Regions from separate parts of the Actinomadura sp. NPDC049753 genome, predicted to be linked through region 2. Evidence: riboswitches for the same ligand, from Rfam matches in the RefSeq annotation. Region 2 holds a riboswitch; the other holds the start of a gene.

Region 1 (7,787 bases), on a different contig from region 2:
AGCGCGGCGATGCCGAGCACCAGGCCGAGCGGGTAGAAGAAGAACGCGGTCAGCAGGGCGATGCCGCCGAGCCACAGTGCACGCCAGCCGGTGCCTCGCCCGCCCTGGCGCGGTCCCGCGGGCGGCTCTCCCGCCGGCCGCCCGTCGGGGCGGTCATCGGGCTGGGCCGGACGGTCCGGCTGGTCGCTCACGTTCTTCTCCTCCTGGGGCGTGCGCATCTCGGTTCCATGCGGGGTGTACGTACGGTCTGTGTTCGTGCGGGCTCTGGTCGGGGCGGGCTTCCGGTTCGGGCGGTCTGGGGTGAGGCCGCGCCGAGGTCGCCCGATAGGCTTCGTGTCGTCCCAGCAACGTCCACCGGGGAGAAATGGTGTCCGCCCGGCTCGTCGTCCTCGTCTCCGGCGCGGGGACCAACCTACAAGCGCTGCTCGACGCGTGCGCGGATCCAGCCTACGGGGCGAAAGTGGTGGCCGTGGGGGCGGACCGCCCCGATATCGGCGGAACCGAGCGCGCCGAACGGGCGGGATTGCCGACTTTCACCCTCTGCATACCGGATTTCCCGTCCCGGGACGACTGGGACGCGGCGCTCGCCGAGACGGTCGCCGAGCACGAGCCCGACCTCGTGGTGTCCGCCGGCTTCATGAAGATCCTCGGCCCGCGGTTCCTGGCGCGCTTCGGCGGCCGGACGGTCAACACCCACCCCGCGCTGCTGCCGTCCTTCCCCGGCGCGCACGCCGTACGGGACGCCCTGGCGTACGGGGTGAAGGTCACGGGCTGTACGGTTCACTTCGTCGACGAAGGCGTGGACACCGGACCCGTCATCGCCCAGGAGACCGTCCCCGTGGGCTGGCATGACGACGAAGACTCCCTGCACGAGCGGATCAAGCAGGTGGAGCGCCGGCTCCTGGTCGACGTCGTCGGACGGCTGGCCCGCGACGGGTGGACCGTGCGCGGCCGACGGGTCTCGATGAAGTGCCGGACCTGCGCGGACTCGCCCGGCGGCGAGGCCTCCGCCACCGGTCCGTCTGACAGCGGTTCGTCCGACAGGGGTTCGTCCGATCAAGAGGGGAGCTCGACCGGTGAGTCGGGTGGCGATTAAGCGCGCGCTGATCAGCGTGTACGACAAGTCCGGGCTGGAGGATCTGGCCCGCGGCCTGCACGAGGCGGGAGTGGAGATCGTCTCGACCGGGTCGACGGCGGGCCGGATCTCCGCCGCCGGCGTCCCGGTGATGAGGGTGGAGAAGCTCACCGGGTTCCCCGAGTGCCTGGACGGACGGGTCAAGACCCTGCACCCGAAGGTGCACGCGGGCCTGCTCGCCGACCGGCGCAAGGAGGACCACCTCCAGCAGCTCGACGACCTGGCCGTCGAGCCGTTCGACCTCGTGGTCGCGAACCTGTACCCGTTCGCCGACACGGTGGACTCGGGCGCGACGCCGGACGAGTGCGTCGAGCAGATCGACATCGGCGGGCCCACGATGGTCCGCGCCGCCGCGAAGAACCACGCGAGCGTCTCCGTCGTGGTGGACCCGTCCGCCTACGGGACGGTCCTGGACGCCGTGAACGCCGGCGGTTTCACCCTGGAGGAGCGCCGCCGCCTGGCCGCGCGGGCGTTCGCGCACACCGCGTCCTACGACGTGGCCGTCGCCTCCTGGTTCGCCGGCGACTACGCGCCCGACGAGACCGCCGCCGAGACGCGGTGGCCCGACTTCCTCGGCGCCACCTGGGAGCGCTCGAACACCCTGCGGTACGGCGAGAACCCGCACCAGCGGGCCGCCCTGTACCGCTCGCCGGGCGAGAGCGGCCTGGCCGGGGCCGAGCAGCTCTACGGCAAGGAGATGTCCTACAACAACTACGTCGACACCGACGCCGCGCGCCGCGCCGCCTACGACTTCACCGAGCCGTGCGTCGCGATCATCAAGCACGCCAACCCGTGCGGCATCGCGGTCGGCGCGGACATCGCCGAGGCGCACCGCAGGGCGCACGCCTGCGACCCGGTGTCGGCGTACGGCGGTGTGATCGCGGCGAACCGGCCGGTCACCGCCGAGATGGCCCGCCAGGTCACCGAGAGCTTCGCCGAGGTGCTGGTCGCCCCGTCCTTCGAGGACGAGGCCGTGACCGTCCTGAAGGACCGCTTCAAGAACATCCGCCTGCTGGTCTGCCCGGACGCCCCGGCGGGCGGCGTCGAGTACCGGCGCGTCGACGGCGGCGTGCTGCTGCAGGACGTGGACCGCGTGGACGCCGGCGGCGACGACCCGTCCTCCTGGGAGCTCAAGACCGGCGCCGCCGCGGACGAGGCGACGCTGCGCGACCTGGCGTTCGCGTGGCGGGCGATCCGCTCGGTGAAGTCGAACGCGATCCTGCTGGCCGCGGACGGCGCCACCGTCGGCGTCGGCATGGGCCAGGTCAACCGGGTCGACTCCGCCAAGCTCGCCGTCGCGCGGGCCGGGCGGGAGCGGGCCGCGGCGTCGGTGGGCGCGTCCGACGCGTTCTTCCCGTTCCCGGACGGCCTGGAGGTGCTGGCCGAGGCGGGCGTCCGCGCGATCGTCGAGCCCGGCGGGTCCGTCAACGACGACAAGGTGATCGCCGCGGCGGAGAAGGCCGGCATCACCCTCTACTTCACCGGCGTCCGGCACTTCTTCCACTGAGGGTTCGCGAGCACTGAGGGTTCGGAAGCACTGAGGGTTCGCGAGGCACGCCGTCCTGCCAGGCGCGCCGGCGGGGAACGTCCCGCCGGCGCGCCTGGACGCTTCTCGGCCCGCGCCACCGCGGAAATCACGTCCGCGCTTCCCAGCGGCGGGTCAGTCGCGTTCCTGGCGCGGGCCATCGGGCGCACCTCGGGGCAGAAGAAAGGATCAGCTCCCGGTCAAGAACGCGTCGACCGGCGGATCGAGCCCCGATCGCTCCTCTAGCGTGAGCCCTGACGAGGGGCGTCTCCCGTGCGGCGGGAGTCACGGCGGGGAGGGGCCATGAGCTTTCAGGTGCTCCCGCTGGCCATCACGATGATGGCGGGGCCCCAGATCATGTCGGCGATCATCCTGGTGACGACCCCGAGGCCCGTGCGGGTCTCCCTGGCGTTCCTGGCGGGCGTGGCGATCTCGGCGAGCGCGGGGGTCGCCGCCGCGTGGGGCATCTTCGCGCTGGTGGGCAACAGCGTGGAGATCGGCAAGCCGTCCGACGACAGCTCGGTCGGCAAGATCGTCCAGTACGTGCTGATCGCGCTGCTGCTGGTCGCCATCATGCGCAACTACGTGAAGCGGGCCACGATCGAACCGCCCAAGTGGCTCGGCTCGCTGATGAACGCCGGGCCGGGCCGGGCGTTCAGGACCGGGCTGCTGCTGATCATTCTGATGCCCTCCGACATCATCGTGATGCTCACGGTGGGGGCCAACCTGGAGCAGCACCACGAGGGCGTGGCGCCGGCCGCCGCCTTCGTCGGGGCCACCCTCCTGGTCGCGGCGCTGCCGCTGCTCGCCGTGCTGCTGTTCCACCGGCGCGCCGAACGCGCCATGCCCCGCGCGCGGGAGTGGATGACGGACAACAGCTGGATGGTCAACATCATCTGCTGCCTGATCTTCATCGCGATCATCCACTGACGGCGGCCCGCGCGGCCCGCGCGGCCCGCCCTCGCGCGACCCGTTCTCCGCCACGGGTCCACACACGGCCGCCGGGCGGGTAGCCTCAGGCTGCCGCGCCCCCCTGTGACCCTCCCTTGACCTCGGCGCGGGCGTTCCGTGGTGGAGGCAGGATGAATCTGCTGATGTCCCTCATGCTCGGCGTCGTCTACCAGGCCGACTTGCTGCTGATGGAGTCCCGGCAGGTGATCGGGCTGGTCGCCGCGTTCCTGGCCGCGGTGCTCGCCGCCCAGCTCGGCTGGCACGGCACCGACCGCCTCATCGGCTGGCGCCAGCGCTCCGAGGACTGAGCGCCCCGCCGACCGGCCGTCAGCGCAGCCTCGCGCGCAGTGCGCGCTCGGCGGCGGGCCAGTCGTCGTCCGTCATCGCGTAGACGGCGGTGTCGCGGATCGAGCCGTCCGCGCGGATCCGGTGCTTCCGGTGGACGCCCTCGAACGCCGCCCCGAGCCGCTCGATCGCCGCGCGCGACCGCTCGTTGCGGACGTGCGTGTGCCAGCCGACCCGGATCGCCCCCAGGTCGCCGAACGCGCGCCCCATGAGCAGCAGCTTCGCCTCGGTGTTGAGGCCCGTCCGGTGCCACCGCGCCCCGATCCACGTGTGGCCGATGCACAGGCCGCGGTCGGTCGGTGAGATCTCGTAGTACGACGTCGTCCCGGCGACCTCCCCGGTCACCGCGTCGATCTGGACCCAGGGCAGGCGCATCCCGCGCTCGCAGGCCGCCAGTGCCTGGTCGACCTGCGCGCGCATGTCCGCGACGCTCTCCGGCCGGCGCTGGCTCATCCACGTCCACAGGTCCGGGTCCTTGGACGCCTCGAACAGCCCCGCGGCGTGCTCGGCGGACAGCGGCTCCAGCCGCACGTATCGCCCGGTCAGGACGGGCCGCTCGAACCATTCCTCGTTCATGCGGAGCACGCTAGGACCTCGGGGGCGGCCTCAGGCAGAGCCACTCGGCGCCCTTTTCCGCAAGCCACTCGCGGGCCCCCTCCACGAAGCGCGGGGGCCGCCGCCTCCAGGCGGCCGGTTAGCATGGGGCCTACGCGACTGGCGCGGTCAAGGTGGATCACCACCGGGGAGCGAACGACAGTCCGGACACCGCGCGCCTGGGTGGACGGGACCCTTCCGGCCGGGCTGTGCGCCCGGGGCCCGGTCCCGCCGAGATCCACGCGGAGGAACGCATGACGGCACAGATTCTGGACGGCAAGGCCACGGCCGCCGAGATCCGCTCGAACCTCAAGGTCCGCGTCGAGGCGCTGCGCGACCGCGGCGTCTCCGTCGGGCTCGGCACCGTCCTGGTCGGCGACGACCCCGGCAGCCACTCGTACGTGAACATGAAGCACCGCGACTGCGCCGAGGTCGGCATCGAGAGCATCCGCCGCGACCTGCCCGCCACCGCCTCGCAGGACGAGGTGGAGCGCGCCGTCGCCGAGCTGAACGCCGACCCCGCCTGCACCGGCTACATCGTCCAGCTGCCGCTGCCGAAGGGCCTGGACGAGCAGCGCGTGCTGGAGCGCATCGACCCGGCCAAGGACGCCGACGGCCTGCACCCGGTCAACCTCGGCCGGCTCGTCCTGATGCAGCCGGGCCCGCTGCCGTGCACGCCGAAGGGCATCGTCGAGCTGCTGCGCCGCTTCGACGTCACGCTGAAGGGGGCCGAGGTCACCGTCGTCGGCCGCGGCATCACCGTCGGCCGCTCCCTCGGCCTGCTGCTGACCCGCCGCACTGAGAACGCGACCGTCACCCTCTGCCACACCGCCACCCGCGACCTCGCCGAGCACACCCGCAAGGCCGACATCGTCGTGGCCGCGGCCGGGGTGCCCGGCCTCATCACCGCCGACATGGTCAAGCCCGGCGCCGCCGTCCTCGACGTGGGCGTGTCCCGCGTGGACGGCAAGCTCGCCGGGGACGTCGCCGCCGACGTCCGCGACGTCGCCGGCTGGGTCGCGCCCAACCCCGGCGGCGTCGGCCCGATGACCCGCGCCATGCTCCTCGCGAACGTCGTCGAGGCCGCCGAGCAGGCCGTCGAGCAAGCCGTCTGACCGGACAGGCCTGGCCGAGCCGGCCGGGCACCGTCCGCCGATACGCGCGCTGCGGGGGCCGCCACCAGCACCGAGGTGGCGGCCCCCGCCGGCGTGTCCCTGGGCCGCCCCGTCACCTACGCGGCCGCATCGGGGGCTGAGCGATCGCCCTCCGGTTGCGCTGCCGGGAGAGGGCGACCGCGGGTCTCACATCAGCTGGCCCTCCGTCCCGCGGCCGTGCTGTGCGCCGGACGGCCCGGGCCGTGGGCGTGACCGGTGGCGCCCGGCCGGCGCGTCTCGGTGGTGCCGCGCACCCCGGGGACGCGCCCGTCCATCGGCGGACGGCCCTGCTGGGGCACGTGCACCGGCGGCAGCGGGCGGACGAGGCCCATCGCGATGACCTCGTTGGCGAGCCGAGTGCGCCGGTTGGCGCCTTCGGGGATCCGGAACTTCTGGTAGAGGCGCAGCAGGTGCTGCTTGACCGCGGCCTCCGTGACGACCAGCTCGCCGGCGATGTCGCGCGCCGTGGCCGGGGCCACGAACGCCTCGTCGGACAGCGCGGGCCGGCACAGCGAGGTCAGCACGTCGACCTCCCGGCGGGTGAGCTCGGGCGCGACGGCGCGCCGCAGTTCGACGTCCGGGTCGACCTCCTCACGGGGGATGCCCCCCAACCGGCAGCGCGCCGTGCCGAAGCTCACGACGTCACCGTCCTCCAGCACACGGCGGGCGATCGGCCGGCCGTTGACGCGCGTCCCGTTGCGGGACAGGCCCATGTCCACCACGTAGACGTACGGGCCACGTCGGACGATCTCTGCGTGCAAACGGGACACAGACGGGTCGTCGAGGCGGATGTCCACTCCTCTCCCTCTCCCGACCGTCGTCACGTCGGGGCGCAGCGGCACCACCAGCCCGCTGTCCTCGATCCGCATGAACGGCCCCTCCACGGCAGTCCTCCCAGCTAGTTAGCGACCCCTGTCTGCCGGGTTACCCGGGTGCCATGCCGTCACACCCTCCTACTGGCGAGTAGGACCGATGGCGCAGGGGATTCCGGGCTCTCGGCCATCACCTTGAGCACATAGGTCCCATCCGCATTTCGGCGGCGGGCGACAAACCGGACTCTTCCCCCGCCGCCTCGCTTGCGTCTCCGCCCCGACTCATTCGCGTCCCCCCGCGGACCGCTCCCGCCGGAGGGTGCGCGATGTCGTGCCGGCGCTCGATTGCCTATACCGTGAGGGCCATGAGCACCCAGGTGCACCGGCGCAGGCGCAAGGCGCCGCGTCGGAGGAGCGCCGCCCCGCACTGGCTCGCGCGGCTGCCGTACCTCCTCGTGCTCAGCGGCGTCGGCGCGGGGCTCACGCTGTGCGCCTTCAACTACTTCCGCAAGGGCTCGGGCCTGATGGCCGCCGCGCTGCTCATCGGCGCGCTGGCCCGGCTGCTGCTACCCGAGTCGCAGCTCGGCCCGCTCGCCGTCCGGAGCCGGTCGGTCGACTGCTGGACGCTCGTGATCCTCGGCGAGATGGTCGCGTTCGTGTCGCTGAGCGTCCCGCCGATGAACAAGACCGGGCTCGTCCTCGCCGGCGCGTTCGGCGTGCTGATCGCGTTCACGATGCTGGTGCGCGGGGTGCGGCTGATCCTCGCCGGGCGCTCCTCCCGGACGGCGCAGGAGCCGCCCGGCTAGCGCGTCGCCGCAGGTCAGGCCGGAGGCGGCGGGTCCCAGGGCAAGGCCAGGTCTAGACCTCATGACCGCCTCGGCTAGCCTTGCCAGTTGAGCCTTACAAGGACTGCTGGCCAGGTGTAGGAAAGGGACAGCAACAGCATGCCCAAGATCAAAGTAGCGGGCCCGGTCGTCGAACTCGACGGCGACGAAATGACGCGGATCATCTGGAAATTCATCAAGGACCAGTTGATCCTGCCCTACCTCGATGTGGACCTGAAGTACTACGACCTGGGGATCGAGCACCGTGACGCCACGGACGACCAGGTCACCGTCGACGCCGCCAAGGCCATCCTGGAGCACGGCGTCGGTGTGAAGTGCGCGACCATCACCCCCGACGAGGCGCGCGTCGAGGAGTTCGGCCTGAAGAAGATGTGGCGGTCCCCGAACGGGACGATCCGCAACATCCTGGGCGGCGTGATCTTCCGT
Region 2 (7,787 bases):
GGGCGCGGCGGAGGTCGCGTTCCTGGTCGAGGACGCCTGGCAGGGCCGCGGGCTCGGCCGCGGCCTCGCCGGGCTGCTGCTCGCGCTGGCCCGGGACCGCGGCCTGGTGGAGGTGCGGGCGACCGCGCTGAGCGAGAACGCCCGGATGCGGCGGCTGCTGACCTCCCTCGGCGGGCGGACGCGGCGCACCGGGGACGCCGCGATCGTGGAGATCAGGCTGCGGCTGGACGGCCGTCCCGCCGAGCCGGGAGCGCTGGCAGGATGGGCGGGTGAGCGGCGTATATGACGACCCCTGGGCCTACGAGCTGGCGTGCTCGTTCCGCGACGTGCCGGCCGAGGTGGACGTCCTGCTCGGCTGGTGCGCCGAGCAGGGCCTCGCCCCCGCCACGGCGCTGGAGCTCGCCGCCGGGCCCGCGGAGCACGCCCGCGAGCTCGCCCGCCGCGGGCTGGCGGCGACGGCGCTCGACCTGAACCCGCGCATGTGCGCCTACGCGGCCCGCGAGGCCGAACGCGCCGGCGTCGGGCTGGAGGTCGTCGAGGGCGACATGACGCGGTTCGCGCTGGGCCGCCGGTTCGACCTCGTCGCGACCATGCTGGACTCCACGTCCCACCTCATGACGCTGGACGCGTTCGTGGCGCACCTGCGGTGCGCCGCCGCGCACCTGTCCCCCGGCGGCCTCTACGTCGTCGAGATGTCGCATCCCCGCGACCGGCTGGGCGACGATCCGAGCGTCACCACCGGCTGGACGGTCGAGCGGGACGGCGTCCGGGCGAGCGTGCGCTGGGGCGAGCCGTCCGACCGGCTGGACCCGGTCACCCAGATCGCCGACGACCGCGTCACGATGACCATCACCGGGGAGGGCGCGGTACCGCGGGTCGTGCGCGACGTCGTGCCCTACCGCTTCTGGACCGCCACCGAGCTGGACGCCGCGATCCGCCTCGCCGGCGGGCTGGAGGCGGTCGCGCAGTACGGCGACTTCGGGGCCGGCGAGGAGGCGGTGCCCCTCGCCGACCCCGGGGCCTGGCGCATGATCACACTGCTGCGCCCGAGCTGAGCGTCAGGGCGCGGACCGCCAGCCGGGCATCGGGAAGGACGCGAGCAGCTCGCGGACCTGCCCGGCGACCCGGTCCAGGACCGCCTCGTCCTGCTTGGCGGCGGCCTGCACCACCTCGTCGATCCATTCGGCGAGCCGCGGCATGTGCTCCTCGCCGATCCCCCGGGTGGTGATCGCGGCGGTGCCGAGCCGCAACCCGGACGGGTCGAAGGGCTTGCGCGGGTCGAACGGGACGGCGTTGTAGTTCAGCTCGATGCCCGCGCGGTCGAGGGCCTGCGCGGCGGGCTTGCCCGCGACGCCCTTGCCGGTCAGGTCGATGAGGATGAGGTGGTTGTCGGTGCCGCCGGAGATCAGGTCGTAGCCGCGGTCCAGCAGCGCGGCGGCCAGCACCTTGGCGTTCGCGACCACCTGCCGCGCGTACCCGGCGAAGTCCGGCTGCGCCGCCTCCTTCAGCGCGACGGCGATCGCGGCCGTCGTGTGGTTGTGCGGCCCGCCCTGCAGGCCCGGGAAGACGGCCTTGTCGACCGCCTTCGCGTGCTCCGCCGTCGACAGGATCATGGCGCCGCGGGGGCCGCGCAGCGTCTTGTGCGTGGTGGTGGTGACGACGTCGGCGTACCCGACCGGGGACGGGTGCGCGCCGCCGGCGACCAGGCCCGCGATGTGCGCGATGTCGGCGGCCAGGACCGCCCCGGCCTCCCGGGCGATCTCGGCGAACGCCGGGAAGTCGATCGTCCGCGGGACCGCGGTGCCGCCGCACCAGATCAGCTTCGGCCGCTCCTTGAGGGCGAGGTCGCGCACCTGGTCCATGTCGACCCGGCCGGTGTCGGCGCGCACGTCGTAGCGGACGGGCCGGAACCACTTGCCGGTGGCCGACACCGACCAGCCGTGCGTCAGGTGGCCGCCCATCGGCAGCGACAGGCCCATGACCGGGTCGCCGGGCTCCAGGAACGCCATGTAGACGGCGAGGTTGGCGGGCGAGCCCGAGTAGGGCTGGACGTTGGCGTGCTCGGTGCCGAACACGCCCTTCGCCCGCTCGATGGCGAGCAGTTCGATCGGGTCGACGTTCTGCTGGCCCTCGTAGTAGCGCTTGCCCGCGTAGCCCTCGGAGTACTTGTTGGTCAGGACGGTGCCGGCGGCCTCCAGCACCGCCTCCGAGACGTAGTTCTCCGAGGCGATCAGGCGGATCTTCTCGTACTGGCGGCGGGCCTCGGCCTCCACCAGCGCGGCGATCTCGGGGTCCTGGCCCTGCAGATGGGGTACGGCCGGTTCGTGCATCGTGAGCCTCCGCGCTGCTCGCGCCGGGACTTCGGGCGCCCCGGCGAAGGGGACCCGTACACCCAGGCGCGCGGTGTGCGGACTACTTTCGCTCCCCGGTGGTCGTCTCCACCTTGACTGCGCCAGTCGCGTGGGCGCCATCATACCGGGCGGGCCCGCGCCGGCGCGGCGCGCGTCCGGGGACCGAGACCAGGAACAGCCCGCCCAGCAGTAGCAGCGACCCCGCCGCGACCGGCGCCGACATCCGCTCGCCGAGGACGGCCACGGCCAGGCCGGCGGCGACGAGCGGCTCGGCGAGGCTGAGCGTCCCGGCGGTCGCGGCCGCCACCCGGCCGAGGCCGGTGACGAAGAACATGTACGCGGCGGCGGTGGCGGCGATCCCCAGCCAGGCCACCAGGGCCGCCGAGCGCGGCGCGGCGAGGGCGGGCAGCTCCGGCAGCGTCCAGGGAAGCAGGGCCGCTCCCCCGGCCAGCAGCGTCACCGACACCGCGCCGGCCATCCCCACCCCGCGCATCCCGCCGCCGTGGCCCGTCAGGCCCCGGGCCGACACCAGCACCTTGGCCGACACGGTGTAGACGCCGAAGCACGTGCCGCCGGCCAGGCTCAGCGCGATCCCGGCCGGGTCCGCGTGGACGGCCTCCCCCGGCATCATCAGCAGCGCCACGCCGCCGACCGCGCAGGCCGTCCCGGCCCACCAGCGGCGGCTGAGCCGTGCGCCCAGGACGAGCCGCTCGCAGAGGCCGGTGGAGACGGGCGCGAGCCCGAACACGACGGCGGTCGCGACGGCCGCGCCGGTCCGGTCGACCGCGCTGAAGAACGACGCCTGGAAGACTCCGGTCGCCGCCGAGGCCGCCGCGAGGGGCGGCCAGGTGCGCCTGGTCAGCGCCAGGAACGCGCGGCGGTCCGCCACGAGCACGAGGGCGGCGAGGACGAGCCCGCCCGACAGGATCCGGGCGCCGCCGACCGCGACCGGGTCCGCGGACGGCGCCGCCAGCACCTGCGCCGGCCCGACCGTTCCCCAGAGCACACCGGCGGCGAGTACCAGCAGCACACCGGATGAGTTGTTCCATCGGTCCATGCCGCCGAAGCTAGGCGAACATGCGGAACTCAGGCTTCTGACCCGTCATTCGTTCGCTCCAGCCGACTGGGGCCGTCATTCCTTCGCCACTGACGGGGAACTTCATGCGTCAGCTGTAGGACGTTCGCCCTTCAGGTCGATGGGCCGACGGAAGTTCGGACTGCTCGACCGGCTGCACGTAGTCGTACACGACGATGGTGCGGACGTCCACGTACTCCTTGCGGCGCGCCAGCCGGTCGAGGACGAAGTCGCGGAGGTAGGCGGTGCTCGGCACGGCCACGTGGACGAGCAGGTCCTCGTTACCGGTCACGACGAAGACCCCGATCGTCTCGGGCATGGAGGCCATGCTGTCGCGGGCGGACTCGATCGCCTCGCGCGACTGCGGCCGGATCCTGATCGAGATCAGCGCCTGCACGCCGCGCCCCAGCCGCTCCAGGTCGGCCGCCGCGTGGAACCCGGTGATGACGCCCCGCGAGCGCAGCGCCCGCGTCCGCTCCAGGGCCGTGGACGGGGCGATCCCCACCGCCTCCGCCAGTTCGCGGTTGGTCTGCCGCCCGTCCCGCTGCAGGCGCCGCAGGATCGCCTGGTCGACCGCGTCCATGTGGTCCCTCCCGAACTGCCCGGCGGACGCCGAACTCCCGTGCGGGAACCGCGCCCGGACGTCCCGTTCCCCGAAGATTATTCGCCCCGGGCCGGGCCCGCCACAGGGCCCGCCATGGTGCCCGCCGCGGTGCACGCCGCCGCCAGGAGCGCGCAGGCGCCGACGCCGGCCAGGGCCCACGCCGCGCCCGCCGGACCGAGGTCGAAGAGGCGGCCGATCACCAGGTCGCCCGCGGAGGAGAACATGCCGGCGCAGAACGCCAGGACGCCGTAGTAGGAGCCGAAGCGCTCCGGCGGAGCGCGCCGGGCGGTGCGCTGGAAGACCGCCGGCTGGACGAGGCCGTTGGCGGCCCCGTTGAGGACGGCCGCGACCATCAGCGGCCCGGGCCGCGTGCCGTCCAGCGCCGCGAGGACGAAGAACCCCGCCGCGGCGCACAGCAGCCCGGCCCGCAGCACCCACGGACGCTCGCCGCGGCGCCGGACGGCGACGAAGGGCTGGACGGCCGCCGCGACCATGGCCAGGAGGGAGAAGCACAGCGTCGCCACCGCGGGTTCGAAGCCGAGGAGGGGCACGGCCGTCATGATGTGGTTGGCGAGCAGCGTCGTGGGCGCGGTCAGCAGCGCGAAGTACAGGAACGCCCGGTCGCCGAGCACCGCCCGCACGCCCGCGAGCACGTCGCGGGGGCGCGCGGGCGCGCTCCCCCCGACGGACCGGGGCACGAAAAGGAAAAGGACGCCGGCGACCGTCCAGAGAGCGGCGGCCGTCCCCGTCAGGAGTGCGAACCCGGACCCCGTGCCCAGCAGCAGAAGCCCCATCGGCGGTCCCGCGACCGTCGCCAGGTGCTGGGCGACGACGTAGGCGGCGAAGCCGGCGGACCGGATGCCGGGGCCGACGGACGCCAGCAGGCTGTGGCCCGCGGGGTTGTAGAGGGCGCCGCCGACCGCGAGGGCGACGGCCGCGCCCAGCAGAGCGCCGACGCTCTCGGCGGAGCCGAGCATCGCGAACCCCAGCGCCCGCACGGCGCAGGAGATCATTCCGGTCCGGCGGCCGCCGAGCAGGTCGGTGACCGTGCCGACCGGCAGGAGCAGCGCGTACTGCAGGCCCACCCGCACGCCGAGGACCAGCCCGACCGTCCCGGCCAGCAGCCCGAGGTCGTGACGGAGGTGGGCGACGAGGTGCGCCATCACGGAGAAGAAGCCGAGGCTGGCGGCGAGCTGGGTCGCCACGACCATCGCGACCACCCGGCGGTCGGACGGATCCGCGGCGGGGGCGGGCGGTGGGCCGGGTGGCGCGGGGGCGGGCGCGGGGACGGAGACGGCGGTCACAGCCCTGCCCGGGACAGGTCGGAGACGACCAGCGCCGTGGCCTGCGCGACCAGGGCGTTCTTCGGCGGGGCGCCGTAGCCCCGCCGGTCGGTCATGACGGCCACCATCAGCGGGGCGCCGCGGGGAGGCCGCACGACGGCGATGTCGTTGGCCCGGCCGTAGTCGCCGGTCCCGGTCTTGCTCGCCGCCTTCCACCCCTGCGGCAGGCCCGCCCTGACGCGTTCGGCTCCGACGGCGGTGGCGCTGCGCTCCAGCCAGCCGCGGACCAGGGCGCGCTTGGCGGGCTCCAGCGCGTCCCCGAGGACGATCGCGCGGTAGTCGGCGGCGATCGCCCGGGGGCTGGTGGTGTCGCGGGGGTCGCCCGGGCGCACCCTGTTCAGCTCGGGCTCGTAGTCGTCCATGCGCCCGACCGCGTCGCCGAGCCCTCGCAGGTAGGCGGTCAGCCCCGCCGGTCCGCCGGCGTCGCGCATCAGCAGGTTCCCGGCCGTGCCGTCGCTGAAGCGGATGGCGGCGTCGCACAGCTCCCGGATGGTCATTCCGGTGCCGACCCGGTCCTCGGTGATCGGTGAGATGGAGCTCACGTCGGCCCGGGTGTAGGTGACGCGCTCGTCCAGGTGCCCGAGCGGATTGCGGTGCAGGACCGCCGCCGCGGCGAGGGTCTTGAAGGTGGAGCAGAACGCGAAGCGCTCGTCGGCGCGGTAGGCCACCTCGGCCCCGGTCCCGGTCGCCACCGCGTAGACGCCGAGGCGGGCGCCGTGCCGGCGTTCGAGCGCCGCGAACCGCGACAGGTCCGGCGGCGCGGCCGAGCGCCGGGCGGGCGGCGAGGACGGCGCGGACGTCGTGCGCTCCCTGTCGCCGCATCCCGCCAGCGGCAGCAGGGCCGCGGCCGCCAGCAGCGCCCGCCGGGAGGAGCCGGAATGCTCGAACGGCATGCGGAGGCACCTGCTTTCCCGGGGGCGGAGGGCGGACGCCGCCCAGCAGACCAGAGCCGCACTCGTGACGTCCAATATGGGTATCGCTCGCGCCGCCATACGCATAGGCATATGAGGGCTGGTCAGACCGGCGGGCTGGGGCGCCCCAGCGGAGGCCGCGCGATTCCGCCGGCGCCCGCGTGTCCCGTGGGCCGTCCGCTGATCGACGACGCACGGGACCGGGCGGGCGGAGAAACACGTGTGGCCCGACCCCCGTCGGGGTCGGGCCACACGGTGGCTTCGGCGGCGTCAGCGGGCCGCGGCCTCCATGGCCTGCTTGACGGCGGCGCGCTTCTGCCGGAGCTTGGCGAGCGCCTCCTCCAGGATGGCCTCGCCGTCCTCGTCGCTGCGCCGCTCCTTCACGTACGCGAGGTGGGTCTTGTACGGCTCCGTCTTCGGCGGGGCCGGGGGGTTCTCGGAGTCCTGGCCGGCGGGGAACCCGCAGCGCGGGCAGTCCCAGGTGTCGGGGACCGCGACGTCCGTCGCGAAGCTGGGGCGGGTCTCGTGCCGGTTGGCGCAGTAGAAGGTCACCCAGACGCGGGGGGCGGCGTCGCCGCGCTCCGCCTCACCCATCGGACCGGCCCCGACACGGCTGCCCCGAATCGCGTTGCCACTACCCACGGAATACTCCTCGCTTGGTGTGCCGCCGCCGCCCGTGACCTTCGAGGACGGCGCGGCGCTCGCATGTGTTGGACGGGCCGGCTCAGCCGACGCCCTTGTGCTTGAACAGCAGTCCGAGCACGACGATCGAGGCGAACCAGACCACCCCGACGCCGATGGTCAGCCGGTCGAGGTTGCGCTCGACCACCGACGACCCTCCGAGGGAGGACGAGACGCCGCCGCCGAACATGTCGGACAGGCCGCCGCCCTTGCCCTTGTGCATCAGGACGAGGACCACCATCAGCAGGCTCGTGACGATGAGCACGATGGACGTTGCGATGATCACGTTTCTTCAGCGCCTTGTCTGTTAGTTCAGGACGGAGGTCGAGCCGGACCGGGCGTTTACCCGTCAGCTACGAAGGGTACGACGAAGTCCCCGCTGGTTCGGCAAGAACCCCCGGTTCACGCGGAATTGATCAGATGTGATCAGACCGGCAGATCCCGGTACCGGCAGATTTTGACGAACTCTCCCGGGTCCAGGCTGGCACCTCCGACCAAGGCGCCGTCCACGTCGGCCTGCGCCATGATCCCGGCGACGTTGCCGCCCTTCACCGAACCGCCATACAGGATACGCGCCTCGTCGGCCACACCGCCGTCGTACAGCTCGGCGAGCCGCGTGCGGATGGCCCCGCAGACCTCCTGCGCGTCCTGCGGCGTGGCGACCTCGCCGGTGCCGATCGCCCAGACGGGCTCGTAGGCGATCACCGTGCGCCGCACCTGGTCGGCGGTGATCTTCTCCAGCCCGCCGTCGACCTGCGCGAGCACGTGCGGGACGTGCCCGCCGGCCTTGCGGACCTCCAGCCCCTCGCCCACGCACAGGAT

Evidence for each region. Region 2 has a riboswitch for ZMP and ZTP ahead of glyA (serine hydroxymethyltransferase). Riboswitches for the same ligand answer to the same signal wherever they lie in the genome.
Region 1: linked by a shared signal. The riboswitch ahead of AB0K37_RS33060 (bifunctional methylenetetrahydrofolate dehydrogenase/methenyltetrahydrofolate cyclohydrolase) and the one ahead of glyA (serine hydroxymethyltransferase) in region 2 are both predicted to bind ZMP and ZTP.

What each region holds. Positions count from the first base shown of each region.
Region 1 is NZ_JBFARL010000186.1:5,711-13,497, reverse strand. Features, by position in the region: gene AB0K37_RS33090 (DUF4190 domain-containing protein) at 1-191, opposite strand, end outside; gene purN (phosphoribosylglycinamide formyltransferase) at 365-1,096, shown strand; gene purH (bifunctional phosphoribosylaminoimidazolecarboxamide formyltransferase/IMP cyclohydrolase) at 1,077-2,642, shown strand; gene AB0K37_RS33075 (GAP family protein) at 2,964-3,590, shown strand; gene AB0K37_RS33070 (hypothetical protein) at 3,743-3,919, shown strand; gene AB0K37_RS33065 (GNAT family protein) at 3,939-4,532, opposite strand; ZMP/ZTP riboswitch at 4,657-4,742, shown strand; gene AB0K37_RS33060 (bifunctional methylenetetrahydrofolate dehydrogenase/methenyltetrahydrofolate cyclohydrolase) at 4,805-5,665, shown strand; gene AB0K37_RS33055 (FHA domain-containing protein) at 5,857-6,588, opposite strand; gene AB0K37_RS33050 (DUF3017 domain-containing protein) at 6,882-7,322, shown strand; gene AB0K37_RS33045 (NADP-dependent isocitrate dehydrogenase) at 7,461-7,787, shown strand, end outside.
Region 2 is NZ_JBFARL010000165.1:8,630-16,416, forward strand. Features, by position in the region: gene AB0K37_RS31360 (GNAT family N-acetyltransferase) at 1-286, shown strand, start outside; gene AB0K37_RS31365 (class I SAM-dependent methyltransferase) at 270-1,055, shown strand; gene glyA (serine hydroxymethyltransferase) at 1,059-2,330, opposite strand; ZMP/ZTP riboswitch at 2,384-2,470, opposite strand; partial or broken gene AB0K37_RS31375 (EamA family transporter) at 2,575-3,408, opposite strand; gene AB0K37_RS31380 (Lrp/AsnC family transcriptional regulator) at 3,518-4,009, opposite strand; gene AB0K37_RS31385 (MFS transporter) at 4,087-5,241, opposite strand; gene bla (class A beta-lactamase) at 5,331-6,266, opposite strand; gene AB0K37_RS31395 (RNA polymerase-binding protein RbpA) at 6,555-6,926, opposite strand; gene secG (preprotein translocase subunit SecG) at 7,009-7,251, opposite strand; gene tpiA (triose-phosphate isomerase) at 7,392-7,787, opposite strand, start outside.